Regions from separate parts of the Mycobacterium sp. IDUB_21 genome, predicted to be linked through region 2. Evidence: riboswitches for the same ligand, from Rfam matches in the RefSeq annotation. Region 2 holds a riboswitch; each other region holds the start of a gene.

Region 1 (7,940 bases), on a different contig from region 2:
GATCGGGCGACGCCACCTGCGGTCCAACAACTCCTGGATGCACAACCTGCCCACGCTGGCCAAGGGGCCGCAGCGCTGCACGCTGTTGGTCAATCCCGCCGACGCAGCACGGCTGGGGCTGGGGACGCGCGCACGGGTGACCTCACGTGCCGGGATCCTCGACGCGCCGGTGGAGGTGACCGACGCGGTCCGGCCCGGCGTGGTGTCACTTCCTCATGGCTGGGGCCACGGCGAACCCGACGCGACGCTTCGTCTCGCGGCGCGACGGCCCGGCGTCAACAGCAACGTCCTGTCCGACGGTATCGAGCTGGATCCGCTGTCGGGCACCGCGGTGCTCAACGGCATACCGGTACAGGTCACAGCCAGTCCCGAGGAGAGATCGCTGTGACCACCGATGCCGCACTGGACGCAGCGCTGCGCAACTACGCCGAAGCCAAGAACCGACATGACGTCGAGGCGATCGTGGCGGCGTACGCCCCCGACGGCCGGTATCAGGACCCCGGTCTGCGCCAACCGATCACCGGCCGCACGCAGTTGCGCACCTTCTACACCGCCTTCTTCGAATCCGTTCCCGACTACCGCGGCGAGTTCGACGGGACGGCATTCGGCAAGGACATCGTCGTGGTGTGGGGCCGCATGACCGGAACGGCGGTGACCGATCTGCTCGGCCTGCCGGTCCGGCCCGGCAGCCGTTTCGAGGTACCCGTCACCTTCGTCTGCACCTTCCGCGGCGGACAACTGATCAGCGACGTCGGCTACTTCGACACCAGGACCCTGCACCGTCAAGTCGGCCGACCGAACCGCTGACGGCCACAACCAAACGAGGAGGCGATGTCCGTGCTCGCGATCACCCAACATTCCTGGGACGGGCCCGATTCCGCGCGCCTGGAGGAGGTCCCCGAACCGCGCCCCGCGCCCACCGAGGTGAAGGTTCGAGTCCACGCCGCCGGGGTGAACCCGGTCGACTACTACACCAGCGGCGGCATGGCATACAACCGGGTGCTCGCCCTGCCCTTCATTCACGGCTGGGACGTGGCCGGCGTCGTCGAAGAGGTCGGCTACGGCGTCACCCGATTCAGCGTCGGCGATCGGGTCTTCGGCATGCCGTGGTTCCCGCGACAGGCCGGCGCCTACGCCGAATTCGTCACCGCGCCGTCACGGCACTTCACCGCCATTCCCACCGGACTGAGCTACGTCGAAGCGGCAGCACTGCCCCTGGCGGGGCTGACCGCGTGGCAGATGCTCGTCGACGTCGCCCGGGTCACGGCAGGACAGCGGGTATTGATCTCGGCGGCGGCCGGAGGCGTCGGGCATCTGGCAGTCCAGATCGCCAAAGCGCGCGGCGCGTACGTCATCGGCACCGCCCGGGCCGCCAAGCACCGATTCGTCTCCGAGCTCGGCGCGGACGAGGTGGTCGACTACACCACGACTCCGGTTCACCAGGTGGTCAAAGACGTCGACGTGGTGATCCAGATGTTCGGCCGCGACGCCGGTCTCGCCGCGCTGGAGTGCCTTCGCCCCGGCGGAACCCTGGTCAGCGCCCAGGCCGCCTGGACACCCGGCATGCAGGAGCGTGCCGAGCAGCTGGGGGTTCACGCCCACGGCTATCTGGTCGAGCCCGACGCGTCCGGACTGGACGCCCTCGGCGAACTCGCAGCCGGCGGAGAATTGCGGGTACATATCGCCGAACAGCTTCCCCTGACACAGGCCGCACGTGCCCTGCAGCTTGTCGGCGACGGCCACACCACCGGCAAGATCATCCTCACCGCAGCGGCCGAGACGATCAGCGCATGACGCCAGAGGCGAGCCTCGGGGTCGTGGCACCACTGACCGGTGATCAGTGGGCCGGCGCCGAGCCCGGGCAGCTGAATCGTCTGGTACGCACCATCGAAGATCTCGGCTTCGATTCACTGTGGGCCAACGATTCACTCTTCGGACCACGAGTTGAGGCCTTGACGTTTCTGACGGCGGCAGCGCCGGTCACCGAGCGCATGACGCTCGGTACCGCGGCACTGCTGCCCGCACTGCGTCGACCGCTACAGACCGCACAGGCGCTGGCCTCATTGGATCTGCTGTCGCACGGTCGGTTGATCGTCGGTGTGGGCGCAGGCTTTCCAGGGGCCTCCGAGCGCGAGTACGCACTGTCGCAGGTACCGTGGCCGCGACGTTTTGCCCGCCTGGACGACACCGTGGCGCTGTGGCGACAGCTGTGGGCCGGCGAGGGTCCCGACGAGTTTCGCGGCGCGACGATCTCCCTTGCGGGACTTCCCGATTGCATCGCGACGGCGACTCCCGGTGGCCCGCCGGTGTGGCTTGCCGGCGACACCCCGAACGCCCGAACCCGCGCTGGCACACGCTATGACGGATGGCTCCCATATCCGCCCACACCCAAGCAGTACGAGGCGGGCCTCGATGAGGTACTGGCAGCCGCCCGAGGCACGGGCCGCGCGCAAAGCGATATGACACCGGGGTTGTTCGTCACCGTGCTGATCACCGATGCCCCAGATGGTGGCCGTGAAGCGCTGGAGCAGTTCGCGAAGGCAACGTACGGATATCCGTTGCGAATCATCGAGCAAATCCAGACGTTCGCGACCGGATCGGCCGAACAGGTCGCTACGACACTGGCAAGCTACATCGACGCCGGAGCCCGCCACCTGGTATGCCGCATCGCAGTACTGACACTGAGCGACTTTCACGATCAACTCAAACAGCTACGCCATATCCGGGAGGAGATCAAGTGACGCGTCCTATGCCGCAGCGGGCACAGACGATCGCCCAACTACTCGACGAGTACCAGCATTTCGCCGAGCTATTGAGTTCCATAGAAATGGCCGCGTGGAACCGGGCGACACGGTGTTCGAAGTGGCAGGTTTGCGACGTCGCAGGGCATGTCGTCGGTCAGGCCGTCGAGACCGTTAACGGCATGATCGGCACTCGGACCCCCGACGAGCAGGCCGCATCGATGCGGCACCTGCTGCCTTCGACACTCGCCCTTGAGTTGCTGGACGCGAGAAGCAAGACGGCAGTTCTCGCCGCCACTTTCGACGACTCCGACTGGGAAAGATCCAGCCCCCTACCATATTTCACGATTGGCCAGGGGATGCATTCGCTTCTGGCTGATACCTTCATCCACGCCGACGACATTCGGGCCGCTCTTGGCCGACCCGCTGTGACGGGGCCAGCCCTGTACACAAGCATTGATTTCATTCTGGGCCTACTCAGCCGGGACAAGGCCGCATTGGCCGACCCGGATGTGGCACGGCTTCTCGCTCTGCCGCCGGAAAGCCTCGGGCATGCCACCGGATTGGATCCGCACGAATTCCTGCTCGCCGCCACCGGACGCCGCGACACCACATGGTTGGGCCTTCCGCCATACATCAACGTATTCCGGTCCTGAGGCAATGATTGATTACGCCTCTGGCTCGGGCGGGTTGCCCGTCGCGTTCTCGGATGCCGCGATATGCGCGCCACGCCTTCACCGATAAGACACCCATCGAACGCCCACGCGTTCACAACCTGCCCGTCAAGAACGCCTAGGGCTCCTCGGCCGGCCAGGTGTGGGGCATCATCGGACTGACCGCGCCCCCGCCGAACCCGTCGTCAGCCAACTCGGTGAGCCCGCCGGGTCGTGCCGCGGCCACCCGATGCGTGCCACCGACGAAGCCGTGCGGCCCGGCACTCCGGCCCGAAGCGGACACCGGCTCCGGCACCAGGTCTTGGTCCAGATCCATGTACTCGTGGCCGCGTCCCAACATGCTGGCCTTTGCACGGCGCCGGTGGCGCTGGGGCGCAACCTGTTCCGCCGCCTCGGCCGCGGGGTCATCTGCACTGTCTGGCTTGGGCGCCGCCTTCTTGCGCGCGCTGGTCCCCGATCCTCGTCGGGCACCCATGTCCAGGCCGCCGACCAGGTACATGTAGGCCGGCATGGTCACCGACGGCGGCCCCGCCGGGGTGGGCGGCGGCGCACCGGGCGGCGGGGTGGGGGCAGCGGCGGGCGCGGCCGGCGGCGCGGGCGTCGGGGACGGCGCCGGAGCCGGCGCGGGGGTGGACGCCGGCGGCTGGGCCATTGCCAGCGCGGGTGAGGGGGGCGGGGCCGGGGGCGGCGGGACGGCAGCAAAGTGGTGTGCCGTCGCCCCGATCCCCAGACCGCCGAGCACTCCCGCCGGAGCCAGCACGCTCGTGGCGGCCAGCGCCGGCAGCAGCGCCGGTATCAGTACCGTCTGGGTGATCAGATAGTTGAGCGCCTGGATGGTGTTGCCGATCGTCGCGGTGACGATCTCGACCATCGCCAGCGATACGACCAGACCCAGGCCCTGGGGATTGAACAGGGCGGTGTACATGATCGCGATCAGGTCGTCGATGATCACGATGCTGGTGAACGCGAAGTAGGAGCCCGGATCCAGCGGCACCGAGAAGATGTAGGCCAGGTTGGCGGGGTTGAAGAAGCTCAGGGGGTTTCCGGTCCACGCCAGCCACGACCCGGGCACCCCGGGCGGCGGCAACATCGGCGATCCGGCCTGCAGGGCCGCGAAGAACTTGGCCAGCGGGTCCGCGATGCCGTTGAACCCGATCTTGTTGAAGAACTCCGTCAACTGCGCATACAGCGGGTACTGACCGCTGTCGGGGTAGGGCGGATGCGGGACAAGGCCTTCCAGCCATTTCGCGAAGTCGAGGAACCACTGCGGCGGCTGCGGCGGTTGGGAGGGCGTCGCGTCGGCGCTGCCGGGCGTCTTGAGCACCACCGGTGCCGGCTCGGGCTGCGGCGACGACGCCACCGCGGTGGCCGCGGTCGCCTCGTAGCCGGTCATCACGGTGGCGGCCTGCAGCCACATCCGCGCGTAGTCGGCCTCGTTCAGCGCGATTGGAATCGTGTTGATACCGAAGAAGTTTGTGCCCACCAGCACGCCGTGGGTGGCGTGATTGGCGGCCAACTCCGCCAGGGTCGGCATCGCCGCCAGCGCACTGGTGTAGGCCGCCGCCGCGGTCTGCTGCGCGGTGGCCGCCACCGTCGCATCAGCACCGGCACGCAGCAGCCACGCCAGATAGGGACCGTTGGCGGCCACGAACGCCTCGGCGGCCGGACCCTGCCAGGCTCCGGCCTGGACAGCGGCCAACAGGCTGGTCAGCTCGTCGGCGATCGCCGCGTACTCAACGGACAGGGAGGTCCACGCCGCCGCGGAGGCGAGCAGCGGGCCGGCGCCGGGGCCGGCGGACAACAGGGACGAATGGATCTCAGGAGGCGACGCCACCCAGATAGGCGCGGTCAAGGTGATCAGCTCTCTCGGGGTACACCGCCCCGGGTCGCAGGATGCGACGACGTGAGTGTCCTGACTCTCGGATCACCGCTCCCCTCGCCTTCCAGCTCCATCAGAGCCGTGGCTGTTGAGGTTCGCTCCCCGATCACAGTGGCGGGACCGTGCCGGATTCACACCGGCTTCCTGCACCATCGTTGCCTTACCGACGCATTCTCGCACGCTGAGGCGATCGCAAGCGCGGCGGAGCCGGGCGAAGCGGATCGCCGTGACGGCCCGAGGCGATCGCAAGCGCGGCGGAGCCGGGCGAAGCGGGTCGCCGTGAGGACCCGAGGCGATCGCAAGCGCGGCGGAGCCGGGCGAAGCGGGTCGCCGTGATGGCCTGAGTTGATCGCTTGCGCTACTCCCGCATCCAGGTGCCCGGTGTCATCGGGGTCCTCACCCCGCCACCGAACGCGTCCCGGGCCAGGGCGGCGAGTCCGCTCGGCGCCACATCCGCCAGGTCCGCAGAGTCCTCCAGATCCATGTACTCGAACCCGCGGCCGAGCATGTCGGCCTTCGCCTTCCGGCGCCGACGGGCCTTGACCTGTGGCTCGGCGGCGGCCGCGGGCACCGGCACCTCGGCGGCGTCGGGCTCGGGTGCTTTGCGGCGGCGCGCGCTGGTGCCGGCCGCCCGGCGGGCCTGCTGGCCCAAGCCGGCAACCAGGTACATGGCGGCCAGGCTGTCTCCCGGAGCCAGCGGCGGCGCGGGCGGCGCAGGAGGTGCGGGCGGCGCACCCGGCGGCGGTGCCGGGGCCGGAACCGGTGCCGGAGCGGGCGCCGGTGCCGGAGCCGCCGCCGGCGGGGTGGGCGCCACCGTCAGGCCGGCGAACGGCGGTGGGACCGGAGCCAGCGGAACCGGGACGGCGTGCAGTGCGGCCAGGCCGGACAGGCCGGCCAACCCGGCCAGTGGTGCCGCCGCCAGCGGTGCCAGGGCGGCGGTCATCATCGGCAGCATCACCGGGATCAGCACGATGGCCTGCTCCAGCAGCGTCTTGAGCAAGGCGATCACATCGGTGATGATCGTGCCGATCGCCTCGACGGCGGTGAACAGCAGCGTCGAGGCGATGGTGCCGGGGTTCCCGGAGGCGAACGCCGCGGTGAGATCCGCGGCGATGAACGCGAACGTCTGCGACAGGTAGGCGGCGAACGATCCGAAGTCCATCGGGTAGCCCAGCGCGAACGCGATGTTGTAGGGGCTGAAGAAGCTGAGCGGATTGCCGGTGATGGTCAACCAGGGGTCGAATCCGGCGAAGATCGACTGGAGGTAGGGGTTGCTGGCCAACTCGTTGATCATCGGCTGCAGGACATTGTTGTAGAAGTCGGTGTAGCCGCTGTTCTGCAGCCACTCCATGATGTCGTTCTGCCGATCCGGCGGCAGCGCCGGCTGGCTGGCATCGCTCGAACTGGCCGATTCGGCTTTGGCGATCTGCGGCGCCGCGCCAGCCTGCGGGCTCGACGCCATCGCCGCGCCGGCGACGGCCTGGTAGCTGGCCATCACGGTGGCGGCCTGCAGCCACATCCGGCCGTAGTCGACCTCGTTCAGCGCGATCGGGATGGTGTTGACGCCGAAGAAGTTGGTGCCCAGCAGCACCGCGTGGGTGGCGTGGTTGGCCGCCAGTTCGGCCAGCGTCGGCATCGCCGCCAGCGCGGTGCTGTAGGCCGCGGCCGCGGTCTGCTGCGCGGCGGCCGCCACGGCACTTGTGGTGCAGGCGTGGAGCAGCCACGCCAGATACGGCACGTTGGCCGCCACATACGCCTCGGCACTCGGGCCCTGCCACGCCCCTGCCTGCACCGCACCGAGCAGCGCCGTCAGCTCGTCGGCGATCTCGGCGTATTCGGTGCTCAGCGCGCTCCAGGCCGCCGCCGAAGCCAGCAGCGGACCGGCGCCGGGGCCGGCCGACAACAACGTCGAATGAACTTCAGGGGGAGATGCGATCCAGATCGGCGCGGTCACGTTCGCCAGCTCTCTGGGGTGCCCGCCCCGAATCGCAGGATGCGACGACGTGAGTATCTGGCTCTCGGAGGAGGTTCACTCCCCGATCACAGTGGCGGGACCGCACCGGATTCGCACCGGCTTCCTACATCGTCATCGCTTTACCGCCGAATTGTCGCACGCCGGGCATCACCGAGTCCGCCGAGTGGGGCCCGTCAGTCCTTGGCGTCGACCGCGGCGTTCAGCGTCGGGCTGGGCCGCATCACCGCCGACGTCAAGTCGTGGTCCGGTGCGTAGTAGCCGCCGATGTCCACCGGCTTGCCCTGCACCACGGTCAGTTCGTTGAGAATGGCGTCCTGGTTCTTGTCCAGCGCATCCGCCAGCGCGGCGAAGTGCTTGGCCAGCTCGGTGTCCTCCGTCTGCCCGGCCAGCTCCTGCGCCCAGTACTTGGCGAGGAAGAACTGGCTGCCGCGGTTGTCGAGCTCACCGGTCTTGCGCGACGGGCTCTTGTTGTCGCCCAGCAGCCTCCCGATCGCCGTGTCCAGCGTCTCGCCGAGGATCTTGGCGCCGCTGTTGCCGGTCTTGGCGCCCAGGTCGTCGAAGCTGGCACCCAGCGCCAGGAACTCCCCGAGGGAGTCCCAGCGCAGGTGGTTCTCCTCCACCAGCTGCTTGACGTGTTTGGGCGCCGAACCGCCCGCGCCGGTCTCATACAT
Region 2 (7,940 bases):
CGCCGAACGTGCACCCACTGCGAGATTTTGATGGTTCTTTCGCAGCAGGCGCACGTTCGGCGACCGGGGCTACACGCCGGCGCGGGCTTCTCGGGTTTCGCGGGCTGCCTTGACCATGTTGGCCAGCGAGGCGGTCACCTCGTCGGTCTTGCGGGTCTTCAGGCCGCAGTCCGGATTGACCCAGAGGCGTTGCGCCGGAACGGCGTCCAGTGCCTCACGCAGCGATGTTGCCATCTCGTCGGTGGACGGCACCCGCGGCGAGTGGATGTCGTAGACACCCGGTCCCACCCCGTTGGAGAACCCGATCGCGTTGAGGTCGTCGAGCACCTCCATGTGCGAGCGCGCCGCCTCGATCGAGGTGACGTCGGCATCCAGGTCGGCGATCGCCCCGATCACCTCGCCGAACTCCGAGTAGCACAGGTGGGTGTGGATCTGGGTGGCGTCGCTCACCCCCGAGGTCGACAGCCGGAAGGCACCGACCGCCCAATCCAGGTAGGCCTCCTGGTCCGCCCTGCGCAGCGGCAGCAGCTCGCGCAACGCCGGCTCGTCGACCTGGATCACCGCGATGCCGGCTTTCTCCAGGTCTACCGTCTCGTCGCGGATGGCCAGCGCGACCTGGTTGGCGGTGTCGGCCAGCGGCTGGTCGTCGCGGACGAACGACCAGGCCAGGATGGTGACCGGACCGGTCAGCATGCCCTTGACCGGCTTGTCGGTCAGCGACTGGGCGTAGGTCGCCCAGGCGGTCGTCATCGGCTGCGGCCGGGAGACGTCGCCGAACAGCACCGGCGGACGCACGCACCGGCTGCCGTAGGACTGCACCCAGCCGTTGGCGGTGGCGAAGAAGCCCTCCAACTGCTCGGCGAAGTACTGCACCATGTCGTTGCGCTCCGGCTCGCCGTGCACCAACACGTCCAGGCCGAGCTGCTCTTGCAGCTTGATGACGTCGGCGATCTCGGCCTTCATCCGGCGGGTGTACTCCGCCTCGTCGATCTCACCGGCGACCAGCGCGGCCCGGGCCTTGCGGATGTCGACCGTCTGCGGGAACGACCCGATGGTGGTGGTGGGCAGCGGCGGCAGGTGCAACCGCTCGTCCTGGGCGGCCCGGCGAGCCTCGGCACTGCCTCGATGTGCACCGGACGCGGTGATCGTGGCGATGCGGCCACGCACGTCGGCGTTGTTCAGCCGCGGGTCGGACTTGCGCGAGGCGACGGCGGCGTCGGACGCGGCGATCTCGTCGGCGATCTCGTCCGAGGCGTCGCGACCGTCGCGCACGGCACGGGCCAGGGTGGCCACCTCGGTCACCTTCTCGGCGCCGAACGCCAGCCAGCTACGCAGGTTCTCGTCCAGGCCCGTCTCGCCTTGCAGCGTGTATGGCACGTGAAGGGTCGAGCATGATGTAGATACAGCCACTGCAGCCGCACTTGCGAGCAGGGGCGCCAGCTTCGCCAGCGCGGCATCCAGGTCGGTGCGCCAGATGTTGCGACCGTCGACCAGACCGGCGACCAGCATCTTGGAGGCCAGCTCTGGAACCGCGGCAACTGAGGTCTCCGAGCCGTAGACCAGGTCGACCCCGATCGCCTCGACCGGCGTGCGGGCCAGGGCGGGAAGCGCCGCGCCAGGGTCGCCGAAGTAGGTGGCGACGAAGATCGACGGCCGGTTGGCCGCGCCGGCGAGGCGGGTGTAGACCTGCTCGGCCAGCGCGGGGGCGTCAGCGGCGATGTCGGTCACCAGCACCGGCTCGTCGATCTGCACCCACTCGGCGCCGGCCTCGGCCAGCTTGGAAAGCAGCTCGGTGTAGACGTCGGTCAGCTCGTCGAGGCGGAAGACCGGCGCCGGCGCGCCGTCGACGGCCTTGCTCAACAGCAGGAACGTAACCGGTCCGATGATCACCGGTCGCGCCGGGATCCCCTGCTCCTGAGCCTCTTTCAGCTCGGCGAGCACCTTGGTCGGGTTCAATTCGAACTTGGTGTCCGGGCCGATCTCCGGAACGATGTAGTGATAGTTGGTGTCGAACCACTTGGTCATCTCCAGCGGGGCGATGTCCTTGTTACCCCGGGCTGCCGCGAAGTAGCGATCCAACTCGTCGGCGACATCGGCAACCCGAGCCGGCAGCGCACCGAGCAACACCGCGGTGTCCAGCATCTGGTCGTAGTAGGAGAACGTGTTCACCGGCACCGAGTCCAGGCCGGCCTCGGTCAACTGCGCCCAGGTGTCACGACGCAGGCCTGCCGCGACGTTCTTGAGTTCGTCCTGGCCGATCCGGCCTGCCCAGTAACTCTCGGTGGCGCGCTTGAGTTCGCGGCGCGGTCCGATCCGCGGAGAGCCGAGGACGGTGGCGGTAAAGGGTTGAACGGTCACGATTTGATCCTTCAATTGTGAGGGTGGGGCACCGCCGGCGGTCGTCCAGCTGATCCGGTCTGTGCAATTTAATGCACTACAACCCTCAAAACCAGACGCCCATTCCGCGAGGCGGTGATCCGCTGGGCGCGGCGCGCCCAGCACAACAGGCAGGTCTTCGGACTCGCAGGCTCGCACGGGGGTGCACCTAGTGGCCGTCGCTTCCCAGTCACGAACACGTGACCAGTGCCTTTGACGGCGGTCGTTCCTGCATACCGCTGCGGGACAGTCCCGGATTCCCACCGGGTTCCCTCTCGCGCCCCGCGGAAAACCCGCGTCGCGCTCGATGCCGACGCCACCTCGCGGCGGTATCGACAAACCAGTTGCGTCATCAAGATTACCTGGTCAACCGGCTTCAAGTGCCTCCGGAATGGGCGTCTGGCCGTCGTTGAACTCGATGGTGCGGTGAATCGTCGAGTCGTCGGTCAGACAGGCCGCGATCACCTGTGCGACGTTGCCCCGGGACACGGATCCCTTTTCAGCGGCACCCTCGGCCGCAGTCCCAACCTCGATGCGGCCGGTGGCCGGCTCCACGGTGAGCCGACTGGGCCCCAACACCGTCCAATCCAGGTCAGCGGCCCGCAGGTGGGCGTCGGCGCCCGCCTTGGCTTGCGCGTACGGGTAGAACGGGTCGCCGTCGAGCACGCCGTGCCCGGGTCCGGCGCCGAAGTAGGACACCATCACGAACCGGCGCACCCCAGCTTGCCCAGCGGCATCGATCACCCGCATCGCCGCGTCGCGGTCCACCGCGTAGGTGCGAGCAGGGTTGCCGCCGCCGGCGCCGGCGGTGAACACCACCGCGTCGTGGTCGGCCACCAGTTCGGCCAGACCGTGGGTGTCGAGCTGTTCGATGTCGGCCACCACGGGAATCGCCCCGGTCACCGCGACCTCCTCGGAATGGTCGGGATTCCGGAAGACCGAGGTCACCTGGTCACCGCGTTCGGACAGGATGCGGCCGAGTAGCAAGGCGATCTTGCCGTGGCCGCCGATGATTACGATGCGCGCCATGGTTTCGACGCTACGCGAGACTTGAGCACCCCCGTTGGCGATGGCCGGAGGCGCCGGTCGACAATCGTCGTCAAGGACCCATCGTTGATGAAGGAGAGCACCCATGGCCGAAGCAGTCATCGTAGAGGCAGTGCGTTCGCCGATCGGCAAGCGCAACGGCGGACTTTCCGGGGTACACCCTGCGGAGCTTTCCGCCCAGGTGCTCAACGGGCTCGTCGGGCGGGCCGGGGTGGACCCCGCCCTGGTCGACGACGTGATCTGGGGCTGTGTCATGCAGGCCGGCGAGCAGGCCCTGGACATCGGCCGGACCGCACTGCTGACCGCGGGCTGGCCGGAGTCGGTGCCCGGGGTGACGGTGGACCGCCAGTGCGGATCCAGCCAGCAGTCGGTGCACTTCGCCGCCGCCGGCGTGGTGGCCGGGCACTATGACGTCGTTGTCGCCGGCGGCGTGGAGTCGATGTCGCGCACCCCGATGGGCGCCTCGCTGGCCAACGGTGGGCACCCCTACCCGGAGGCGTTCCGGAGCCGTTACAGCCAGACTCCGAACCAGGGGACCGGCGCGGAGATGATGGCCGAGAAGTGGGGTTTGGACCGCACCGCGCTCGATGAATTCGCCCTGGCCTCGCATGAAAAGGCAGCCGCAGCACAGGATTCCGGCGCGTTCACCGACGAGATCGTCGGGATCAAGGACGGCGAGGGCAACGTGATCAGCGCCGACGAGGGTATTCGCCGCGGCACCACGATCGAGAAGATGGCTCAGCTCAAGCCGGCGTTCAAAGAGGACGGCGTGATTCACGCCGGCAACTCCAGCCAGATCTCCGACGGCTCGGCGGCGCTGTTGTTCATGTCGGCGGACAAGGCACGTGAACTCGGGCTGACCCCGCTGGCGCGGGTGCACACCGCGACGCTGGCCGGCGCCGACCCGGTGATGATGCTCAGTGCCCCGATCCCGGCCACCCAGAAGGCGCTGCAGCGCAGCGGCCTGAGCGTCGACGACATCGGGGTGTTCGAGGTCAACGAGGCGTTCGCCCCGGTGCCGATGGCGTGGCTCGCCGAGATCGGCGCGGATGCGAAGAAGCTCAACCCCAATGGCGGGGCGATCGCGCTCGGTCACCCGCTCGGCGGCTCCGGCGCCCGGATCATGACCACCATGCTGTACCACATGCGCGCCAACGGGATTCGCTACGGCCTGCAGACCATGTGTGAGGGTGGCGGCCAGGCCAACACCACCATCTTGGAGCTGCTGTGAGCGACGCGGCCGTTCTGGTAGAACGGCGCGGTAACGTCCTGCTGGTCACCATAAACCGCCCCGAAGCCCGCAACGCCGTCAACGGCGCGGTCAGCACCGGCATCGGCGACGCCCTGGCGCAGGCCCAGGATGACGACGAGGTACGCGCGGTGGTGATCACCGGCACCGGTGACAAATCCTTTTGTGCCGGAGCCGATCTCAAAGCGATCGCCAGTCGGGAGAACATCTACCACCCGGAGCACCCGGAGTGGGGTTTCGCCGGTTACGTGCAGCACTTCATCGACAAGCCGACCATTGCGGCGGTCAACGGCACCGCGCTCGGCGGTGGCACCGAGATCGCGCTGGCCAGCGACCTGGTGGTTGCCGAGCAGCGGGCGCAATTCGGGCTGCCAGAGGTCAAACGCGGCCTGATTGCCGGTGCCGGTGGGGTTTTCCGCATCGTCGACCAACTGCCCCGCAAGGTCGCCTTGGAGTTGCTTTACACCGGGGACCCGATGTCGGCCGCAGACGCCGCCCGCTGGGGGCTGGTCAACCGGGTGGTCGACGATGGTGGGGCACTGGAGGCCGCCCTGGAGCTGGCCGAACAGATCACCGGCAACGCGCCGCTGTCGGTGCGGGCCAGCAAGCGAATCGCCTACGGCGTCGAGGACGGCGCCATCCCCGGCGAGGCGGCGGACTGGGCCCGCAGCGGCCGGGAGTTCAGCGCGCTGCTGCGCTCCGAGGACGCCAAGGAGGGGCCGCGAGCGTTCGCCGAGAAGCGCGCGCCGGTGTGGAAAGCGCGTTGAGCGGAGTGCCTGAACCGCTGATCATCCCCATTCGCGGGCGCGCCCCCCAGCTGCACCCGGAGTCATGGGTGGCGCCCAACGCCAGCCTGATCGGCCAGGTCAGCCTGGCCGCCCGGGCCAGCGTCTGGTACTCGGCCACGCTGCGCGCCGAAGTCGAGCCGATCGAGATCGGCATCGACACCAACATTCAGGATGGGGTGACCATCCACGTCGACAAGGAGTTCCCGGCCCGGGTGGGTGCCCGGGTCAGCGTCGGGCACAACGCGGTGTTGCACGGCTGCACCATCGAGGATGACTCCCTGATCGGGATGGGCGCGATCATCCTCAACGGCGCCGTCGTGGGGGAAGGCTCCCTGATCGCGGCCGGCGCCGTCATCCCGCAGGGCACGGTGGTGCCGCCCCGATCGCTGGTGTCGGGGGTGCCGGGCCGGGTACGACGGGAGCTCAGCGAGGCCGAAGTACGCAACAACCGGTACAACGCCGCGGCCTACCGGCGGCTGATCGAAGTCCACCGGGCGAACTGACGCAATCAGGCCACCGGCTGCCATTCGGCCGCTACGTTTTAGGGCATGACCCAGACCAGTTCGGCCCGACCCGGCCTGCTGCGCGAATTCACCGACATCTTCAATAAGGTCTCGCTGCCCTACCACGAGCCGCGGGCCGTTGTGACGCGTCGTCGTGTCGTCGTGGCCGTGGTGGTGCTGATCGGCGCCGCGGTACTGGCTTTCATGCACACCAAGAACCCGGGCGACGCGGCGTTCTACTGGTTGTCACTGGCCTTGGCCGCGATCTGGTCGGTGGGGGCGGTTCTGGCGGGTCCGCTGCACCTGGGTGCGGTGCGCTTCCGGGGCCGCAACGAGCGGCCGGTGTTCACCGGCACCGGCGTCGGCTTGGTGCTCGGCGGGGTGTTCTTGCTCGGCGGGCTGGCGGTGCAGCAGATCCCTCCGCTGGCCGGGCAGGTGATCGCGATCTTGGACTACACCACTCACGTGTCCTGGCGGCTGGTGGTGCTGATCGCCATCGTCAACGCGATCGCTGAAGAGATGTTCTTCCGCGGTGCGCTGTTCAGTGCGTTCGGCCGCCACTATCCGCTGGTGTTTTCGACGCTGCTCTACACCGCGGCGATGGCGGCCGCCGGCAATCTGATGATCGGTGTCGCCGCGCTGGTGCTGGGGACCGTCTGCGCGATCGAGCGCCGCGCCACCGGCGGCGTGTTGGCGTCGGTGCTGACGCACCTGGTGTGGGGGCTGGTGATGGTCCTCGCGCTGCCGTCGATCTTCGGGATGTAGTACCCCCCTTGCGCGAGCGTGCATGTCCCCGGCCGACACGCCGCGCGCGACACCGTTTTTACGCACGCTCGCGGGCAGTCGAGTCTCTCAGGAGTCGGTGAAGTTCGGCGTGCGCCGGTCCTGAAACGCGCGGGTGCCTTCCCGGAAGTCGTGGGCGTTCAACAGGATCGACTGTCCGACGTATTCGCGGTCCAGTGTCGCGTCCAGCTCGCACAAGGTCGCGGAATTGATGGCGTGCTTGGTCTTGGCGAAGGCCGCCGCCGGACCGGCGAGCAGCCCGGCCAGCGCCTTGTCCACCTCGGCGTCGAAGTCCTCAGCCGGGTACACCGCGCTGATCAATCCCCAATCCAGGGCGTCGGCAGCCGACAGCCGTTCAGCCAACAGCGCCATACGCATTGCCCGGATCCGGCCGATGGCCGCGGCGACCAGCGCCGAGGCGCCGCCGTCGGGCATCAGCCCGATCTTGGTGAACGCCAACAGAAAAAACGCCTTGTCGCTGGCCAGCACCAGGTCGCAGGCCAGGGCCAGCGACACCCCGATGCCCGCGGCCGGACCCTGCACCACGGCCACCACCGGATGCGGCAGTGCCACGATCGCCCGGATCGCGCGGTTGGCCTCGACGATGATCTCCGTCGGCACCCCGTCGGACGCATCCTCGGCGCTGATCCCCGCGCCCGAACTGAACCCGCGGCCGGAACCGCCGAGCCGCACCGCGCGCACCCGCGGATCGCGTGCGGCACCCTCCATGGCGTCGGCGATACCGACCAATACGCCGGTGGTCACCGAGTTGAGGCTGTCGGGGCGGTCGATGGTCACCGAGAGCACCCCATCGGCCAGAGTTACGGACAGGCCCTCCACCGGGGCCAGGGTGTCGATGCCGGAGTCGATTGCGGTCATGGGTGTCACCCTAGGATGCACATCACAGAGGCATTCGACGAGGAGGCAGACATGGCGGGACCACTGGCGGGGTTACGGGTCATCGAACTGGCCGGGATCGGACCGGGGCCGCACGCGGCGATGATCCTCGGGGACCTCGGTGCCGAGGTGGTTCGGGTGGACCGCCCGCCGAAATTCGGTGGCGAAGCCCCGAAGGACACCATGCTGCGCAACCGGCGGTCGGTGACCGCCGACCTGAAGTCGCCCGAGGGCCGTGACCTGGTCCTGAAACTTGTCGCCCAGGCCGACGTGCTGATCGAGGGCTTCCGCCCCGGC
Region 3 (7,940 bases), on a different contig from region 2:
CATGTCGGCCAGCAGTCGCTGGGCGTCCCCGGCCGGCGACGACCAGGCCGTCGGATCGGCAAGATGCAGCCGGACTGTTCCGCTGGATTCGGAGTAGCGCAACTCATCGGGATCCAGATCCAGCAGCAGCCCGTGCTCGCAGAGCCCGCCGAGGGCGACCGACCAAAGTCGCGCCGCGAACCCGAGGAAGAATGTCGACGCCGCAACCCGAAGATCCGGTGCCCCGATGCGCTCCCGCACGCCTGCGAACGCGCCGGCGAGTAGCGCCTGGTCGGTGTAGAGCTGCGTCACCGGGCGCCAGTCGCCTCCGTCGTCGGTACCCGTGGAGACCGCGAAATACGGGCTGACATCCGATAATGCGGCCAGCGCCGATATCACCTGATCCTTTGGCGCGCAGCGTTGCGCGTCCGCGGGCAGTGCCCGCAGCCGCTCCGGCAGGTCACGCAATGCGGTGCGGATGGTCGACGTTGCGGAGCGCAGTGTGATCGTGGCGGGATCGGTTGCGGTGATGGAGATCTCGCAGCCTTCGGCAGGCCCGTCGACGTCCCAGCCTTCCCGGGACAACACCCGGATCAGCGCCGCGCGCAGCGGCTCCGGGGCGTCGACGCGGGCACCCCGGAGCTCACCGTTCTCGGTGCCGAACTCGAACATGCCGCTGGCCGGGTCGAAACGCAGCGTGTCGGTGTCGAACATCGCGCCGATGCGCCCCGACAGCATCAGTTCCTCACCGACGGTGTCCACCAAGGTGCCCGCCGGATCCAGCAGCCACACCCGGTCGGCCACCCGCAGCGCCAGTTCCAGGTCGTGGGTGCTGCACACCACGGCCAGCTGCTGCTCGCGGGCCAGTTCGCGCAGGAGCCCGAACAGTCCGGCTCGCGAGGACACGTCCAGGAACGCGGTCGGTTCGTCGAGCACCAGCAGCCCGGGCTGTTGAGCCAGCGCACGGGCGGTCAGGACGCGCTGACATTCACCGTCGGACAGTTCGGATGCCGGTCGTGACGCCAGATGCTGCGCGCCGGTCGCCGTCAGCGCCCAGTCGATGATCTCGTCGTCCTCGGGACGCAGCCGGGCGCCCAGACCCAGGTGCGGGATGCGGCCCAGCCCGACGAGTGCCCGCGCTGACAGCAGCCCCGGGTCGACCCGCTCGGTCAACACCACCGCGACCCGGCGGGCCAGTTCGTCGCGGGGCAGCCCGGTCAGGTCGGCGCCGTCCAGCAGGACCCGGCCGCCGAGCGCGGGCTGCAGCCCGGCCAGGGTGCGGATCAGGGTGGACTTGCCGGCGCCGTTGGGTCCGATCAGCACGGTCAGTTCGCCGCGCCGGGCCTGCGCGCTCATCCCGGCCGCCACGGTCGTCGATCGGCGCCGGCTGCGGTAGCCGATCGCCAGGCTGGCCAGTTCCACAGCGGGTGTCATGCGGGTCATGACGGCACCCCGGATCCGCGGCGGGCCCGCAGCAGCACGGTGATCACCACTGGCGCCCCTACCAGTGCGGTGACCGCGTTGATCGGGATGACCAGATCGCTGTCCGGTACCTGGCTGACGATGCCGCATGCCAGCGCGGCGACCGCACCCAACAACACCACCGTCGGCAGCACCACGCGGTGATCGGAGGTCCCGACGGCGATGCGGGCGACGTGCGGCACCACCAGCCCGAGGAACGCGATCGGCCCGCAGAACGCGGTCGTCACACCTGCCAGCAGCGACGCCGAGGCGACCGTGACCACCCGGGCCCGGTGCACGTGAATCCCCATGGTCGCCGCGTAACTCTCACCGAGCAGCAGGGCGTTGAGCGGCCTGATCGTCATTGCCGCGGTAATCAACCCGACGGCCACCAGCGGCAGCAACAACCGCAGGTCGGCCCAGCCGGTTCCGGCGAAGCTGCCCAGGCCCCACAACAGGTACTGCTGCACCCGCTGCGGATCGGAATACACCAGCGCCAGACTCACCAGCGCGGTGCTGGCCGCACCGATCATCACCCCGATCAACAGCAGCGTCGCCGCCGAGCGGGTCCAGCGCGACAGCATCAGCACCAGCGTCAGCATCGCCGCCGCGCCCAGCGCCGCCGCGATGACCTCCCCGCCGCGGCTGGCGCCGGCGGTGAAGAAACCGGCGCCGGCCGCACCGCCGGCCAGCACCACCAGCGCCACACCGAGGCTGGCCCCGGAGCTGACCCCGAGGATGTAGGGGTCGGCCAGGGTGTTGCGGAACAGGGTCTGCAGCTGCAGCCCGGCGACCCCGAGTGCGGACCCGGCGGCCAGCGCGGTGAGCACCCGCGGCAACCGCATGTTCGCCACGATCACCTGCCAGCGGGGATCGGAGGCTTCGGCGCCGAACAGCACCCGCACGGTGTCGGCCAGCGGCACCCGCACCGGGCCGAGCGCCAGGCCCAGCAGGACCAGCACCAGGACCGCGGCGGCCAGCCCCGCCAGCACCAGGGTGGTGCGCGCCTTCATCGGTCCACCCGTCGGTAGAACTCGAAGACGTGGTCGGTCCCCAGCTCGGGATGCAGGATCGCGAGCAGGTCGCCGAGCAGCAGATCCGGTCGCGCGGTGCCGCGTTCCCAGTACAGATTGCCGCCGCCGGGGCCGATGGCTTTGGTCGCCGACCACACCTGGCCGCTGCGGACCGCGGTGAGTTCGCCGTACCGGCTGTCGCGCGCCACCGCGTCGTCGACGGTTTTCCAATCGTCGGTGACCAGCCACAGCGCAGCGCTTCCCGCTCGGGTGTAGACCGATTCGAAATTCAGCTGCCTGTTCTCGGCGCCGTGGTCGGCCAGCCAGGGGTAGCTACCGCCGGCGTCGGCGACGAGGCGGCCGGAGTAGCTGGCCCCGGTGGGCATCGACCAGCTGCCCGAATACATGGTGCCGACCAGCACGTCGACGGGTCGGGTCCCCGCGGCCTGTGCGGCCAGCGCGCGGTAGCGGTCGCGGACGGACTCGTAGGCCTGCCCGGCCCGGCGTTCGGTGCCGGTCAGCGCGGCGAAAACCTTGACCCACTCGGCGCGGCCCAGCGGGGTGGGCTCCAGCCATTCGGCGTCCGCCACCACCGGGATGCCGGCCTCGCGCAGCTTGGGATAGCCGGGATCGTCCATGCCCTGGGTGACCAGTACGTCGGGACCGGCCTGCAGCACGCTCTCGATGTTGACCTGTCCGCCGGGCGCGTAGCCGACGATCTCGCCGGCGTCGATGCGCGCGCGGATCTGTGGGTCGGCGACCGCGGCCGGGCTCGCCACGCCGGTGACCACCCCGGCCTTATCGAGTTCGGTGATCATCGCCAGATGCGTCGTCGAGCCCGAGTACAGGCTGTGCACCGGGACGGTGATCTGTTGGGCCCGGGCCAATTCGGGGTCCAGTTCGCCGCTCAGCGCCGGCGCCGGCGCCCCGCAGCGCACCAACACATACGACACGGGTTTGCCGCCGAGGTAGGGGCGGTGGACGGTCAGCACCTGGTAGCTGCGGTGGTACTCGATACTGAAGTTGGTGGCCTCGGACAGCGTCGACTTGTCCGGAAAGTAGTCGGTGTGCGGATCGAAGTCGGTGATGCAGCCCTGCCGCGCCTCGGGGGTGCGCGGGACGCGCTGGGCCGAGCAGCCGGCCAGCGCGGTGGCCAGCGCTATTACCAGCGCTATGGCTAGCGCAGGGACTACCCGCAGTGCACGGGACATGGGCGCGCATCAGCTTCCTCGGGGTACACCGCCCCGGTTCGCAGGACGCGATGACGTGAGTCTCCTGGCTCTCGGATCACTGTTCGCCTCGCCTTCCAGCCCCACAAACGGCGGGCCGTGGCTGATGAGGGTCACTCCCCGATGACAGTGGCGGGACCGCGCCGGATTCGCACCGGCTTCCTCACTGTGATGCCATCGCCTTACCGGCGACATTCTCGCATGCCGTGCTGCGTTAGGCTGGCCGCCGTCTCGCGGCGTCAGGAACCCGGTGCGAATCCGGCGGGTCAGCGAGGCTCGTCGGAGTTGGCCCGAAGGGGCGGCGGAGGCGAGCCGAAGCTGGGACCGCCGCTCAATTCCGGGGCGGTTCCGCCACTGTGAGGGGCGCATCGGCAAGCGCCCCGAGCCAGATACGGCCGCGGGGCATCCGACGATACGGGGCGCGAACCCCGGGGAGGACCCCTCATGCGGCGCATCGCCTTGCTCTCCACCTCCGACACCGACCTGCTGTCGGCGCGGGCCAGCGGCGCCGCCTACCGGCTCGGCAACCCGGCGCGTCAGGACATCGAGCCGGTGCTGACGGGCGCCGATGTCGTGGTGCTGCGGATCCTGGGGTCGTCCGCAGAGATCGAGACCGAGCTGAAGTTGCTGCGTGCGACGGGCCTGCCGCTGGTGGTGCTCGGCGGGGAGCGGTCTCCCAATGCCGAGTTGATGGAGTGCTCGACGGTCCCGATCGGGTTGGCGGCGCAGGCGCACGCCTATCTCGCCGAGGGCGGCCCGGCGAATCTGGCTCAGCTGCACGCGTTCTTGTGCGACACGGTGCTGCTCACCGGTGAGGGTTTCGACGAGCCGAGGGTGATACCGGAGTGGGGGTACGCTGCCCGCGCGGCGGTCGAGACTTCCGCGGAAGCCGTGCGGGTGGGAGTGCTGTACTACCGGGCGCACGAGGTCAGCGGCAACGCCGGATTCGCCCACGCCCTGGCCGACGCGATCGACGCCACCGGCCGGGCGGTCGGGGTGCCGATCTTCGCCGCGTCGCTGCGCAACGCCGCCGATGAGCTGTTCGATGCGCTGGGCACCCTGGACGCGGTGGTGGTCTGCATGCTGGCGGCCGGCGGCGCGATGAACGCCACCGCGACCGTGGGTGCCGGCGACGACGATGGCGCGTGGGACATCGAGCGGGTCGCCGCGCTGGACATCCCGGTGTTCCAGGGGCTGTGCCTGGCCTCATCGCGGGCGGACTGGGCGGCCAACGACGACGGTGTCACCCCGCTGGACTCGGCCACCCAGATCGCGATCCCGGAATTCGACGGCCGGATCATCACGGTGCCGTTCTCCTTCAAGGAGATCGACGACGACGGGCTGCCGCACTACGCCGCCGACGCCGAACGCTGCACCCGGGTGGCGGGCGTCGTGGTGAACCACGCCGTGCTGCGCCGCATCCCGAATGATCAGAAGAAGCTGGCGCTGGTGCTGTCGGCCTACCCCACCAAGCACTCACGGGTCGGCAACGCGGTCGGTCTGGACACGCCGGCGTCGGCGGTGCGGCTGCTGCACCGGCTGGCCGACGAGGGGTATGACGTCGGAGACGGCTTCGGGGTGCTGGGCATCGCTGACGAGACCGAAGCGGGGGACCGGCTGATCCACACCCTGATCGAGGCCGGCGGCCAGGACGAGGACTGGCTGTCCGCCGCCCAGCTGGCCGACGCTCAGGTGCGGGTGACCGCAGCACAGTACGCCGAATGGACCGCTGAGCTGCCGAGCGCGCTGCGCGACGCGATGGCGCAGGCGTGGGGCCCGGCGCCGGGCAAGCTGTTCGTCAACGACGCCGGTGAGATCGTGCTGGCCGCAATGCGATCCGGAAACGTCGTGCTGATGATCCAGCCGCCGCGCGGGTTCGGGGAGAACCCGGTGGCGATCTACCATGACCCGGAGCTGCCGCCGAGCCACCACTACCTGGCCGCATACCGTTGGCTGGCAAACGGTTTCGGTGCGCACGCGGTGATCCACCTGGGCAAGCACGGCTCGATGGAGTGGCTGCCCGGCAAGACCGCGGCGCTGTCGGCGAGTTGCGCCACCGACGCCATGATCGCCGATCTGCCGTTGATCTACCCGTTTCTGGTCAACGACCCCGGTGAGGGCGCGCAAGCCAAGCGCCGGGCGCACGCCACCATCGTCGACCACCTGATCCCGCCGATGGCGCGCGCCGAGTCCTACGGCGATATCGCCCGTCTTGAGCAGCTGCTCGACGAGTACGGCAACATCGCCACGATGGACCCGGGAAAGCTGCCGGCGATCCGCGGCGAGATCTGGAACCTGATGCGCGCGGCGGAGATGCACCGCGATCTGGGGCTCGACGAGCGGCCCGAGGATGAAGAGTTCGATGACTTTCTGCTGCACGTCGACGGCTGGCTCTGTGAGATCAAGGACGCCCAGATCCGCGACGGACTGCACGTGCTCGGTGGCGCCCCGATCGGCCCGGAGCGGGTCAACCTGGTACTGGCGATCCTGCGCGCCCCGCAGGTTTGGGGCGGGGTGGACCATGCGGTGCCCGGGTTGCGGGCCGCGCTGGGCTTGAAGGACGACGCCCCGGCGGCGGCGGTCGACGAGATCGAGGGCCGCGCCCGGGAACTGGTCGAAGCGATGGAGGCCGCCGCCTGGCAGCCGGATACGGCCGATTCGCTGCACTCCGATCCCGAGGTGCGCCGGGTGCTGAGATTCGCTGCCACCGAGGTGGTTCCGCGGCTGGCCGGCACGGCAGCCGAGCTGGACTCGGTGCTGCACGCCCTGGCCGGCGGATTCGTGCGGCCGGGCCCGAGCGGGTCGCCGCTGCGCGGTCTGGTCAACGTGCTGCCCACCGGACGTAACTTCTACACCGTCGACCCGCGGGCGGTGCCGTCTCGGCTGGCGTGGCAGACCGGACAGGCCATGGCGGATTCGTTGGTTCAGCGCTACCTCGACGAAACCGGCGGTTACCCGGAGTCGGTGGGACTGTCGGTGTGGGGGACCTCGGCGATGCGCACCTCCGGCGACGATGTCGCCGAGGTGCTGGCGCTGCTCGGGGTGCGGCCCGAGTGGGACGAGGCGTCCCGGCGGGTGTCCGGGCTCGAGGTGATCTCACGTGAGGAGCTGGGCCGGCCCAGAATCGATGTGACCGTGCGGATCTCGGGGTTCTTTCGGGACGCCTTCCCGCACGTGGTGACGATGCTCGACGACGCCGTGCAGATGGTGGCGGCCCTCGACGAGCCGGACGAGGTGAACTTCGTGGCCGCCCACGCCCGCGCGGACCTGGCGGAGCACGGCGACCTGCGCCGGGCCACCACCCGGGTCTTCGGTTCCGCGCCCGGCACCTATGGGGCCGGGATCCTGCAGGTGATCGAATCCGGAACGTGGCGCGACGACAAGGATCTGGCCGAGGTCTACACCGCATGGGGCGGTTTCGCCTACGGTCGTGGACTGGACGGCGCGCCGGCTGCTGATGACATGCGCACCAACTACCGCCGGATCAAGGTGGCGGCCAAAAACATCGACACGCGTGAGCACGATATCGCCGACTCGGACGACTACTTCGTCTACCACGGCGGCATGATCGCGACCGTGCGGGCGCTCACCGGCTCCGACCCGAAAGCCTATGTCGGGGACTCGACGTCAACCGATGCCGTGCGTACCCGCACCCTGGCCGAGGAGACCGCGCGGGTGTTCCGGGCGCGGGTGGTCAACCCGCGCTGGATCTCCGCGATGCGCCGCCACGGCTACAAGGGCGCATTCGAGCTGGCCGCCACCGTCGACTACCTGTTCGGGTTCGACGCCACCGCCGGGGTCGTGCACGACTGGATGTACGAGAAGCTCGCGGCCGAGTACGTGCTGGATCCCGAAACCCGTGAATTCCTCGACAAGTCCAATCCGTGGGCGCTGCACGGCATCGTGGAACGATTGCAGGAGGCCGCCGACCGGGGCCTGTGGGCTGCCCCTGATCCTGAGACCATGGCGGCGCTGCAGCAGGCCTACCTGGACGTCGAAGGGGATTTGGAGGACCGGTGAGACTCTGGATTCTCGGCATGGGGATGGGTCCCCAGCACGTCACGCCCGAGGTCGCCGACGCGCTGCGGTCGGCCGACTACGTGGTTGCCGCCGAGAAGAGCGACAGCGACGGGCTGCTTGCGTTGCGGCGCAGCATCGTCGACACCTACGCCGGGTCGGTCCCGATCGTGACCGTCACCGATCCGCCCCGCGACCGCTCGCCGGAGCTGACCGAGCCCGGCTACGGGCGGGCCGTTGC
Region 4 (7,940 bases), on a different contig from region 2:
CCCGCGCCAGCAGGCTGTCGGCCGGTGCGGTGGCGGACCGGTAGCCCAGGGTCAGGCGCGGCGACATCTCCGCGTCGGCGGGCAATGCCCCCACCCCGGGGGCCGCGTCGACACTGCGACACAGATACGCCAGCCCGCCGCATTCGGCGACGGTCGGTACCCCCGCGTCGATGGCCGCCCGCACCGCATCGAGCAGCGCGGTGTTGGCAGCCAGTTCGGCGGCGTACACCTCCGGGAACCCGCCGCCCAGGTAGATTCCCGCGGTCCCGGCCGGCAGATCCGAGTCGGTGAGTGGGTCGAAGCAGGCGACCTCGCAGCCTGCGGCGCGCAGCAACTCGAAAGTCTCGGTGTAGCCGAACGTGAACGCCCGGCCGCCGGCGACAGCCACCACCGGCCGATGGGTCGACCCGACGCCCACCTCAGCGGTCGGATCCCAGGGCCGGCCGGCCAAACTTGGTGCTCGCCGCGCGATCTCCAATACCGCCTCGAGGTCCACGTGCTGCTCGATCAGCCCGGCCAACCGGGCCACCATCGCACCGGACTCGTCCCGTTCGGCGGCCGGTACCAGCCCGAGGTGCCGAGACGGCGCCTGCACACCGGGGTCACGGGGCAGCACCCCCAGCACCGGAATGCCGAGGGGGCGCAACGCGTCAACGACTTCCTCGGCGTGCCGGGCGCTACCTGCCCGATTTAGGATCACGCCGGCCACCCGCACGTCCGGGTCGAACGCGACCAGGCCCGCCACCATCGCCGCGTGCGTCCGGGAGGCGTGCGAGATGTCGACGACCAACAGCACCGGTGCCGCGGTCAGCGCCGCCACATGGGCAGTGGAGGCGTCGCCGCCGGAGCCGAGCCGTCCATCGAAAAGCCCCATCACGCCTTCGATTACGGCTATATCGGCCATGTCGACCAAATCGGCGCCTCCAGCGCCGTGCAGCAGCAGCGGAACGATCCGGTCCGCACCGACCAGATACGGATCCAGGTTGCGGGCCGGGCGCCCGGTGGCCAGCGCGTGATAGCCCGGATCGATGTAGTCCGGGCCGACCTTGTGTCCGCTGACCCGCAGTCCGCGCGCGGCCAGGGCCGCCATCACCCCGACGGCCACCGTGGTCTTGCCGTGCCCGGACGCGGGCGCGGCGACGACAGCCCGGGGTAGAGGAACCATGCCCCTACCACTCAACGCCGCGCTGGCCCTTCTGTCCGGCGTCCATCGGATGCTTCACCTTGGTCATCTCGGTGACCAGGTCGGCGATCTCGATCAGCTGCGGGTGGGCGCGACGGCCGGTGATGACCACATGCTGATTGCCCGGCCGGTTGCGCAGCGTTTCCACCACGTCGTCGACGTCCACCCAACCCCAGTTGATCGGGTAGGTGAACTCGTCGAGCACGTACAGGTCGTGGGTCTGCTCGGTCAGGCGGCGTTTCACTTCGGTCCAGCCGGCCAGGGCGTCGCCGGCGTGGTCCTCGGTGCTGCCGGCCTTTCGGCTCCATGACCATCCCGAGCCCATCTTGTGCCACTGCACCGGGCCGCCCTCGCCGGTCTCGTCGTGCAGGGTGCCGAGCCGTTCGAGCACCGCCTGCTCGCCGACCCGCCATTTCGCCGATTTCACGAACTGGAACACGCCGATCCGGAACCCCTGGTTCCAGCCGCGCAGTGCCATCCCGAACGCGGCTGTGGACTTTCCCTTGCCGTCGCCGGTGTGCACCATCAGCAGCGGACGGTTGCGGCGCTGACGGGTGGTCAGGTTGTCATCGGGCACCGTCAGCGGTTGTCCTTGGGGCATCAGGCGGCTCCTCTTCCGGTGGCGTCACGCACGATACCGGTGAGCGCCTCGGCACTCACCTGGGGCAGCGGGACGTATTCGGCCCGCAGGTGCTCGGCCAGGGTGCGCGCCAACCCGAGTCGCATCCGGCCGCTCTCACAATCCACGACTACCGCCGAAAAGTCTTGCCCGGCAAGCTGAACCGCGGCTCGTCGGGACCGCTCGACCGGGTCGACGCCGGCGGTGGCCCGGCCGTCGGTCAACACCACCAGCAGCGGGCGGCAGGCCGGGTCGCGCAGCCGTTCCCGGCGAATCACCTCGTAGGCTTCGAGCAGCCCCTCGGCCAACGGGGTGCGGCCACCGGCGGGCAACTCATCGAGCCGGACGGCGGCGATCTCCACCGACCCGGTCGCGGGCAGCACCACTTCCGCCCGCGCATCGCGGAACGTCACCACCGCGACCCGGTCCCGGCGACGGTAGGCGTCGAGCAACAGGGACAAGATGGCGGTCTTGACATGCCGCATCCGCTCGGCGGCGGCCATCGACCCGGAGGTGTCGACGACGAACAGCACCAGGTTCGCCTCGCGGCCCTCCCGGGTGGCACGCCGAAGATCGTCCGCCGCCAAGATCATCCGTCCGCCCACTCGGCCGCGGGCGCCCTGGTGCGGTGCGGCGGCCCGCAACGTCTCGAACAGGTGTAGCCCGCCGCCGATGTTTCTTGCGGTGGCACCCACCCGGCGCCCGGAGCTGGTGCGGGCCCGGCTGCGCCGGCCGGCGCGTCCCGCTCCGACGCCGTCGACGGTGAACAATCTTGCCCGGTAAGGGGAGTCGGCGCCGACGGTCGAGGTGGACCCGGGTTTGGCCGGTGCCGGCCCGCCCTGTTCTGGCGGTGCGGCGTTCCCGCCGTCCGGCGGGCCGTCCGGGTCGGGGTCGGGGTCGTGTTCGGGGTCGGGCTCGGGGCCGGAATCTGCCGGCGGCAGCAGCTCGTCGAGTTCGCTCTCGTCGAGGCCGGGGGCGTCAAATGGCTTGCGCCGCCGTCGATGCGGCAGTGCCAGCCGTGCGGCGACGCGAAGATCGGTGATGTTGACCGCCTCGCGGCCCTGCCACGCCGCGTGGGCGACCGCGGTGCGGGCACAGACGATGTCGCCGCGCAGACCGTCCACGTCGAACGCCGCACAGATCTCCCCGATCTTTACCAGCGCGGCGTCGGTGAGCAACACTCGCGGCAGCAGTTCCCGGGCCTGCTGGATCCGGGCCCGCAGCCGGTCCTCGGCCGCGGCGTAGCCGCGCACGAAGGTTTCGGGGTCGGCGTCGAAGGCCAACCGCCGGCGTACCGCTTCGGCGCGCAACACCGCGTCGCGCGGTGCCGACACCTCAACGGTCAGCCCGAATCGGTCGAGCAGTTGCGGGCGCAACTCGCCCTCTTCGGGATTCATCGTCCCGACGATCACGAAACGGGCGGCGTGGGTCACCGAGACGCCGTCGCGCTCCACGGTCAGGCGCCCCATCGCGGCGGCGTCCAGCAGCAGGTCCACCAGGTGGTCGGCGAGCAGGTTCACCTCGTCGACGTAGAGGATGCCGCGGTTGGCCCGTGCCAAGAGTCCGGGCTCGAATTCCACTACGCCGGTGCCCAGTGCCCGCTCCAGGTGGATGGACCCCACCACCCGGTCCTCGGTGGCACCGACCGGAAGTTCCACCAGCCGCACCGGGCGGGTCTGCACGGCAGTGTCGGTAGGGAACGGGCCGTCGGGGGAGAGCGGGTTCGTCTCGGCGGGATCGGAGGAGAAGCGGTCGCCGGACACCACGTCGATGGGCGGCAGTACCTGGGCCAACGCGCGAACCAGCGTCGACTTGGCGGTGCCCTTCTCGCCGCGGATGAGCACCCCGCCGATGCCGGGGGAGATCGCGCTCAGGACAAGCGCCAGCGCCATGTCGTCGAGGCCGCCCGGGGCGTCCGGGTCGCCGCCGAGGACGGCAGGAAAGGGGTACAACTGATGCATTGAGGCTCCGCTCGTGATGACCAACGTTGGTGTTGGCAACGCGAAGCCGGTATCCGGACTGACCGTGACAGTTTCATCGAGAAAATGCCGCGGAACACCGTAGCGGGCCTGCGTCGGAGTCACACCGACTTCCCTGGCACTTCGCGCCGATACCCTAACACCGTGCACACCCGAGCCCATCACATCACCGTCGTCGGTATCGGCGCCGACGGCTGGGACGGCCTTGCCGGACCGGCCAGGCAGACGGTGCTGGCGGCCGACGTCGTGATCGGCGCACCGCGCCACCTGGATCTGTTGCCGCCGGTGGACGGACAGCAGCGGCCGGCCTGGCCGTCGCCGCTGCGGGCCGGGCTGCCGGCGCTGTTCGACGGCCTGGTGGGCCGGGTGGTCGCGCTGGCCTCCGGCGATCCGCTGCTGTCCGGAGTGGGCAGCACACTGATCGAGATGCTCGGCGCCGAGAACGTCACGGTGGTCCCGGCGGTCTCCTCGGTGACGCTGGCCCGGGCCCGGCTGGGTTGGCCGGCGGAGTCGGCTGCGGTGATCAGGACGCCGGGCGGTGAGGTCCACGCGCTGCTGCGTGAGTTGACGCCGGGCCGTCGGGTGCTGGTCCTGTCCGCCGACGAGACGACGCCCGCACAGATCGCCGCGCTGCTGAACCACCGCGGCTACGGCGACAGCCGGATGGTGGTGCTCGGCGACCTCGGTGGCGCGGCCGAGTCCGCCCTGGAAACCACCGCGGCCACCTACCCCGCGTTTCAAGGCCCGGTGCCGCGGCTCAACCTCGTCGCGTTGGAGCTGGCCGGCCCGCTGGTGACCGGCTGGTCGGCCGGATTGCCCGATGACGCCTACGACCACGACGGGCAACTGACCAAGCGCGACTTGCGGGCTTCCGCGCTGGCCCGACTGGCGCCGGCGCCCGGACAGTTGTTGTGGGATGTCGGTGCGGGCGCCGGCTCGGTGGGAATCGAATGGATGCGCGCCCACCCGAGCTGTCGGTCGATCGCCATCGAAGCGAATCCGGCCAGGGCACAGCGGATCTCGGATAATTCCCGCAACCTCGGGGTACCCGCGCTGCGCGTCGTGTGTGCCGCCGCGCCGCAGGCGTTGGCAGGGCTGCCGGCGCCGGACGCCGTCTTCGTCGGCGGCGGGTTGAGCCGGCCGGGGGTGCTCGAGGCCTGCTTGGCCGGGCTGCGGCCCGGCGCGCGACTGGTAGCCCACGGCGTCACGCTGGAAACCGAGGCGCTGCTGGTGGCGGCCTACCGCGAACACGGTGGTGAGCTGACCCGCATCCACGTCGAACACGCCGCCCCGCTCGGCACCTTCACCGGCTGGACGCCGGCCCGGGCGGTCACCCAGTGGGCGCTAGTTCTGCCCTGACCGGTCCCGCGCCGCGTCGTAGAGATGGCTCTCGCCGGCACACGGATCGGGCAGATCCGCAACAGCCCGCCCGATGAGAATCACCGCGGCCGAACGCAATCCCACCGCTTCGACGGCGCCTGCGATGTCGGCGACGGTGCCGCGCAGCACGAGTTCATCGGCTTGCGAGGCGCGGTAGACCACCGCGACCGGGCAGTCCGCGCCGTATTCGGATTCCAGCTCGCCCATCAGTTCCCGGATCCGGGTGATCGCCAGATGCAGCACCAGGGTGGCGCCGGTTGCGGCGAACGCGGCCAGCGATTCGGACTGCGGCATCGCGGTGGAGGCGGCCTGAACCCGGGTCAGCACCACCGACTGCGTCACCAGCGGCACCGTGAGCTCGCGGCCGAGCACCGCGGCCGCCGCCGCATAGGCCGGGACTCCGGGGGTGATGTCCCACGGCACTCCGGCCGCATCGAGCCGGCGGGTCTGCTCGAACACCGCGCTGTACAGCGACGGATCGCCCGACACCAGCCGCACCACCCGCCGGCCTGCCCGGTGCGCGGTGATCAGCCGGTCCACGATCGCATCCAGGTCCAACACGGCGGTGTCGACGAGCTCTGCTGTGGCGCAGCAGTGTTCGAGTACATCCGGGTCGAGATAGCTGCCCGGGTAGAGCACCACGTCGGCCTCGGACAGCCGTCGGGCCGCCCGCACCGTCAGCAGATCCGCGGCGCCCGGTCCGGCGCCGACGAAGTGCACCGTCACCGCACCCACCGAGGTGTCCACACCCGGCCCGACGCCGTCACCTGGGTTGACGAAGCACCGACCAGCACAAGGCATTTCATGTCGATCGCGTCGGTGTCCAACTCGCCCAGCGTGGTCACGGTCAGCGATTCCTGATCCCGGCCGATGTCGCGGCCGACCACCACCACGGTCTGCGGGGCGCGGTGCTCCAACAACACTTTGCGGGCGAGCGCGATCTGGTCGGGCCGGGCGCGGGAGGCCGGGTTGTAGATCGCCAGAACCAGATCTGCTCCCGCGATCGCGGCCAGCCGCGCCTCGATCACCTCCCACGGTTTGAGCCGGTCGGACAGGCTCAGCACCGCGAAGTCGGCCCCGATCGGGGCGCCGGCCGCCGCGGCCACCGCCTGCACCGCCGAGACGCCGGGCAGCACTCGCACCGAGACGCCTTGGCAGCGCTCATCTGCTGTGCTTTCCAACGCCTCGAACACCGCGGCAGCCATGCCGAACACTCCGGCATCGCCACCGGAGACCACCGCCACCTTCTGGCCGCGGGCCGCCAGATCCAGCGCGAAGCGGGCCCGGTCGACCTCGACGGTGTTGCCCGAGGAGTGCCGCTGCAGTCCCTCGCGCTGTGGAATCCGCGCGAGGTAGGGCCCATAGCCCACCACGTGGTCGACGGTGGCCAGTGCCGCGGCCGCCTCGCCGGTCAACCAGGCCTCGGGCCCGGGTCCCAGCCCGATCACCAGCAGCTCGGCGGCAGTACGCACCGGCTCAACGACCGCCGGGACAGGATCGGCCGACGTCCGTGATCGCTGCCCGTTGCGCGAGTCCCCGTCCACGACGATCAGCGACAAATACGGGACTTCCTCCGCGGCGTTCATGGCGGCCACCGGCAGCCAGCGCTGCTGCGGATGACTGGCCCGCTCGACGTAGTAGGCGTGCTCGAGGCGGCCGGCGGCGGCCAGCGCGCGGCGCACGGCGGGGAAGGTGCGGCCCAGCTTCATGATGACGGCGCCGTCGGTGTCGGCCAGCCGCATCGCCAACTCGTGCTCGGGCAGCGTGCCCGGCAGCACGGTCAGCACGTCGGTCTGGCGCACCAGCGGCATCCCGAGCGCGGCGGTGGCGGCGCTGAACGCCGGGACCCCGGGAATGATCTCGGTGTCGAAGCGGGCGGACAGCCGATCGTGCATGTACATGAACGAGCCGTAGAACAGCGGATCGCCTTCGGTCAGCAGCGCCACTGTGCGGCCCGCGGCCAGGTGGGCGGCCAGCCTCGACGCCGAGGCCTCGTAGAAGTCGGCGAGCGCCCCGGCATAGCCGCCGGGGTGATCGGTGACCCCGGTGGTGACCGGGTAGCGCAGCTCCTCCTCGATCACGCCGGGGCGAATCAGGTCGGCGGCGATGGTGCGCGCATAGGAGTTCTTCTTGACGCCGGCGTGGTAGGCGACCACGTCGGCCTCGGCGATGATCCGGGCGGCTTTGCGGGTGATCAGTTCGGGATCGCCGGGACCCAGGCCCACCCCGTAAAACCGGCCGGTCATTCCTGCTCCGAGGCGAGTGCGTTCAGGGCCGATGAGGTGATCGCCGAGCCGCCGCGACGGCCGCGCACGGTCACGAACGGGATGTCGATGCCGTGGTCGGTGTACAGCGCAGCCAACGCCGCCTTGGACTCGGCGGCGCCGATGAACCCCACCGGGCAGCCGACGATCACCGCCGGGCGCGGTCCGCCGTCGAGGATCAGTTCCAGCAGATGGAACAGCGCCGTGGGGGCGTTGCCGATCGCGACGACGGCACCGGCCAGCTCGGGCTCCCACAGGGAGACGGCCGCCGCCGACCGGGTGGTGCCCCATGCCCGTGCCAGCTCCGGAACCCGCTCGTCGCGCAGATAGCAGCGCACCTCGTTGCCGGCGGGCAACCGCCCGGCGGTCACCCCGACCGCCACCATCCGGGCATCGCAGAGGATGGGTGCGCCGGCGTCGAGTGCGGCCCGGCCGGCCGGTACCGCGTCGGGGTGGATCAGCAGATCCTTGGCGACATCGGTCTGTCCGGCGCCGTGGATCATCCGGACCGCGAG

The links. A riboswitch is a leader RNA that binds a small molecule or an ion and turns the genes downstream of it on or off. The one in region 2 is predicted to bind cobalamin.
Region 1: it holds a riboswitch for cobalamin, as region 2 does, so the genes downstream of both, ACZYY4_RS02830 (PPE domain-containing protein) here and metE (5-methyltetrahydropteroyltriglutamate--homocysteine S-methyltransferase) in region 2, are expected to answer to the same signal.
Region 3: it holds a riboswitch for cobalamin, as region 2 does, so the genes downstream of both, ACZYY4_RS02880 (ABC transporter substrate-binding protein) here and metE (5-methyltetrahydropteroyltriglutamate--homocysteine S-methyltransferase) in region 2, are expected to answer to the same signal.
Region 4: it holds a riboswitch for cobalamin, as region 2 does, so the genes downstream of both, ACZYY4_RS02945 (magnesium chelatase subunit D family protein) here and metE (5-methyltetrahydropteroyltriglutamate--homocysteine S-methyltransferase) in region 2, are expected to answer to the same signal.

The regions. Positions count from the first base shown of each region.
Region 1 is NZ_JBVAXQ010000001.1:584,242-592,181, reverse strand. It holds gene ACZYY4_RS02855 (molybdopterin-dependent oxidoreductase) at 1-388, shown strand, start outside; gene ACZYY4_RS02850 (ester cyclase) at 385-807, shown strand; gene ACZYY4_RS02845 (NADP-dependent oxidoreductase) at 832-1,794, shown strand; gene ACZYY4_RS02840 (LLM class flavin-dependent oxidoreductase) at 1,791-2,741, shown strand; gene ACZYY4_RS02835 (maleylpyruvate isomerase family mycothiol-dependent enzyme) at 2,738-3,397, shown strand; gene ACZYY4_RS02830 (PPE domain-containing protein) at 3,534-5,267, opposite strand; cobalamin riboswitch at 5,301-5,483, opposite strand; gene ACZYY4_RS02825 (PPE domain-containing protein) at 5,653-7,248, opposite strand; cobalamin riboswitch at 7,278-7,419, opposite strand; gene ACZYY4_RS02820 (NADP-dependent isocitrate dehydrogenase) at 7,443-7,940, opposite strand, start outside.
Region 2 is NZ_JBVAXQ010000012.1:121,092-129,031, reverse strand. It holds gene metE (5-methyltetrahydropteroyltriglutamate--homocysteine S-methyltransferase) at 70-2,373, opposite strand; cobalamin riboswitch at 2,490-2,688, opposite strand; gene ACZYY4_RS17810 (SDR family oxidoreductase) at 2,743-3,405, opposite strand; gene ACZYY4_RS17805 (thiolase family protein) at 3,509-4,654, shown strand; gene ACZYY4_RS17800 (crotonase/enoyl-CoA hydratase family protein) at 4,651-5,439, shown strand; gene ACZYY4_RS17795 (gamma carbonic anhydrase family protein) at 5,445-5,963, shown strand; gene ACZYY4_RS17790 (lysostaphin resistance A-like protein) at 6,009-6,728, shown strand; gene ACZYY4_RS17785 (enoyl-CoA hydratase) at 6,816-7,625, opposite strand; gene ACZYY4_RS17780 (CaiB/BaiF CoA transferase family protein) at 7,677-7,940, shown strand, end outside.
Region 3 is NZ_JBVAXQ010000001.1:595,627-603,566, forward strand. It holds gene ACZYY4_RS02870 (ATP-binding cassette domain-containing protein) at 1-1,422, opposite strand, end outside; gene ACZYY4_RS02875 (FecCD family ABC transporter permease) at 1,419-2,453, opposite strand; gene ACZYY4_RS02880 (ABC transporter substrate-binding protein) at 2,450-3,664, opposite strand; cobalamin riboswitch at 3,702-3,894, opposite strand; gene cobN (cobaltochelatase subunit CobN) at 4,127-7,702, shown strand; gene cobF (precorrin-6A synthase (deacetylating)) at 7,699-7,940, shown strand, end outside.
Region 4 is NZ_JBVAXQ010000001.1:610,592-618,531, forward strand. It holds gene ACZYY4_RS02935 (cobyrinate a,c-diamide synthase) at 1-1,165, opposite strand, end outside; gene cobO (cob(I)yrinic acid a,c-diamide adenosyltransferase) at 1,170-1,784, opposite strand; gene ACZYY4_RS02945 (magnesium chelatase subunit D family protein) at 1,784-3,763, opposite strand; cobalamin riboswitch at 3,791-3,922, opposite strand; gene cbiE (precorrin-6y C5,15-methyltransferase (decarboxylating) subunit CbiE) at 3,926-5,140, shown strand; gene cobM (precorrin-4 C(11)-methyltransferase) at 5,126-5,887, opposite strand; gene cobJ (precorrin-3B C(17)-methyltransferase) at 5,884-7,407, opposite strand; gene ACZYY4_RS02965 (precorrin-8X methylmutase) at 7,404-7,940, opposite strand, start outside.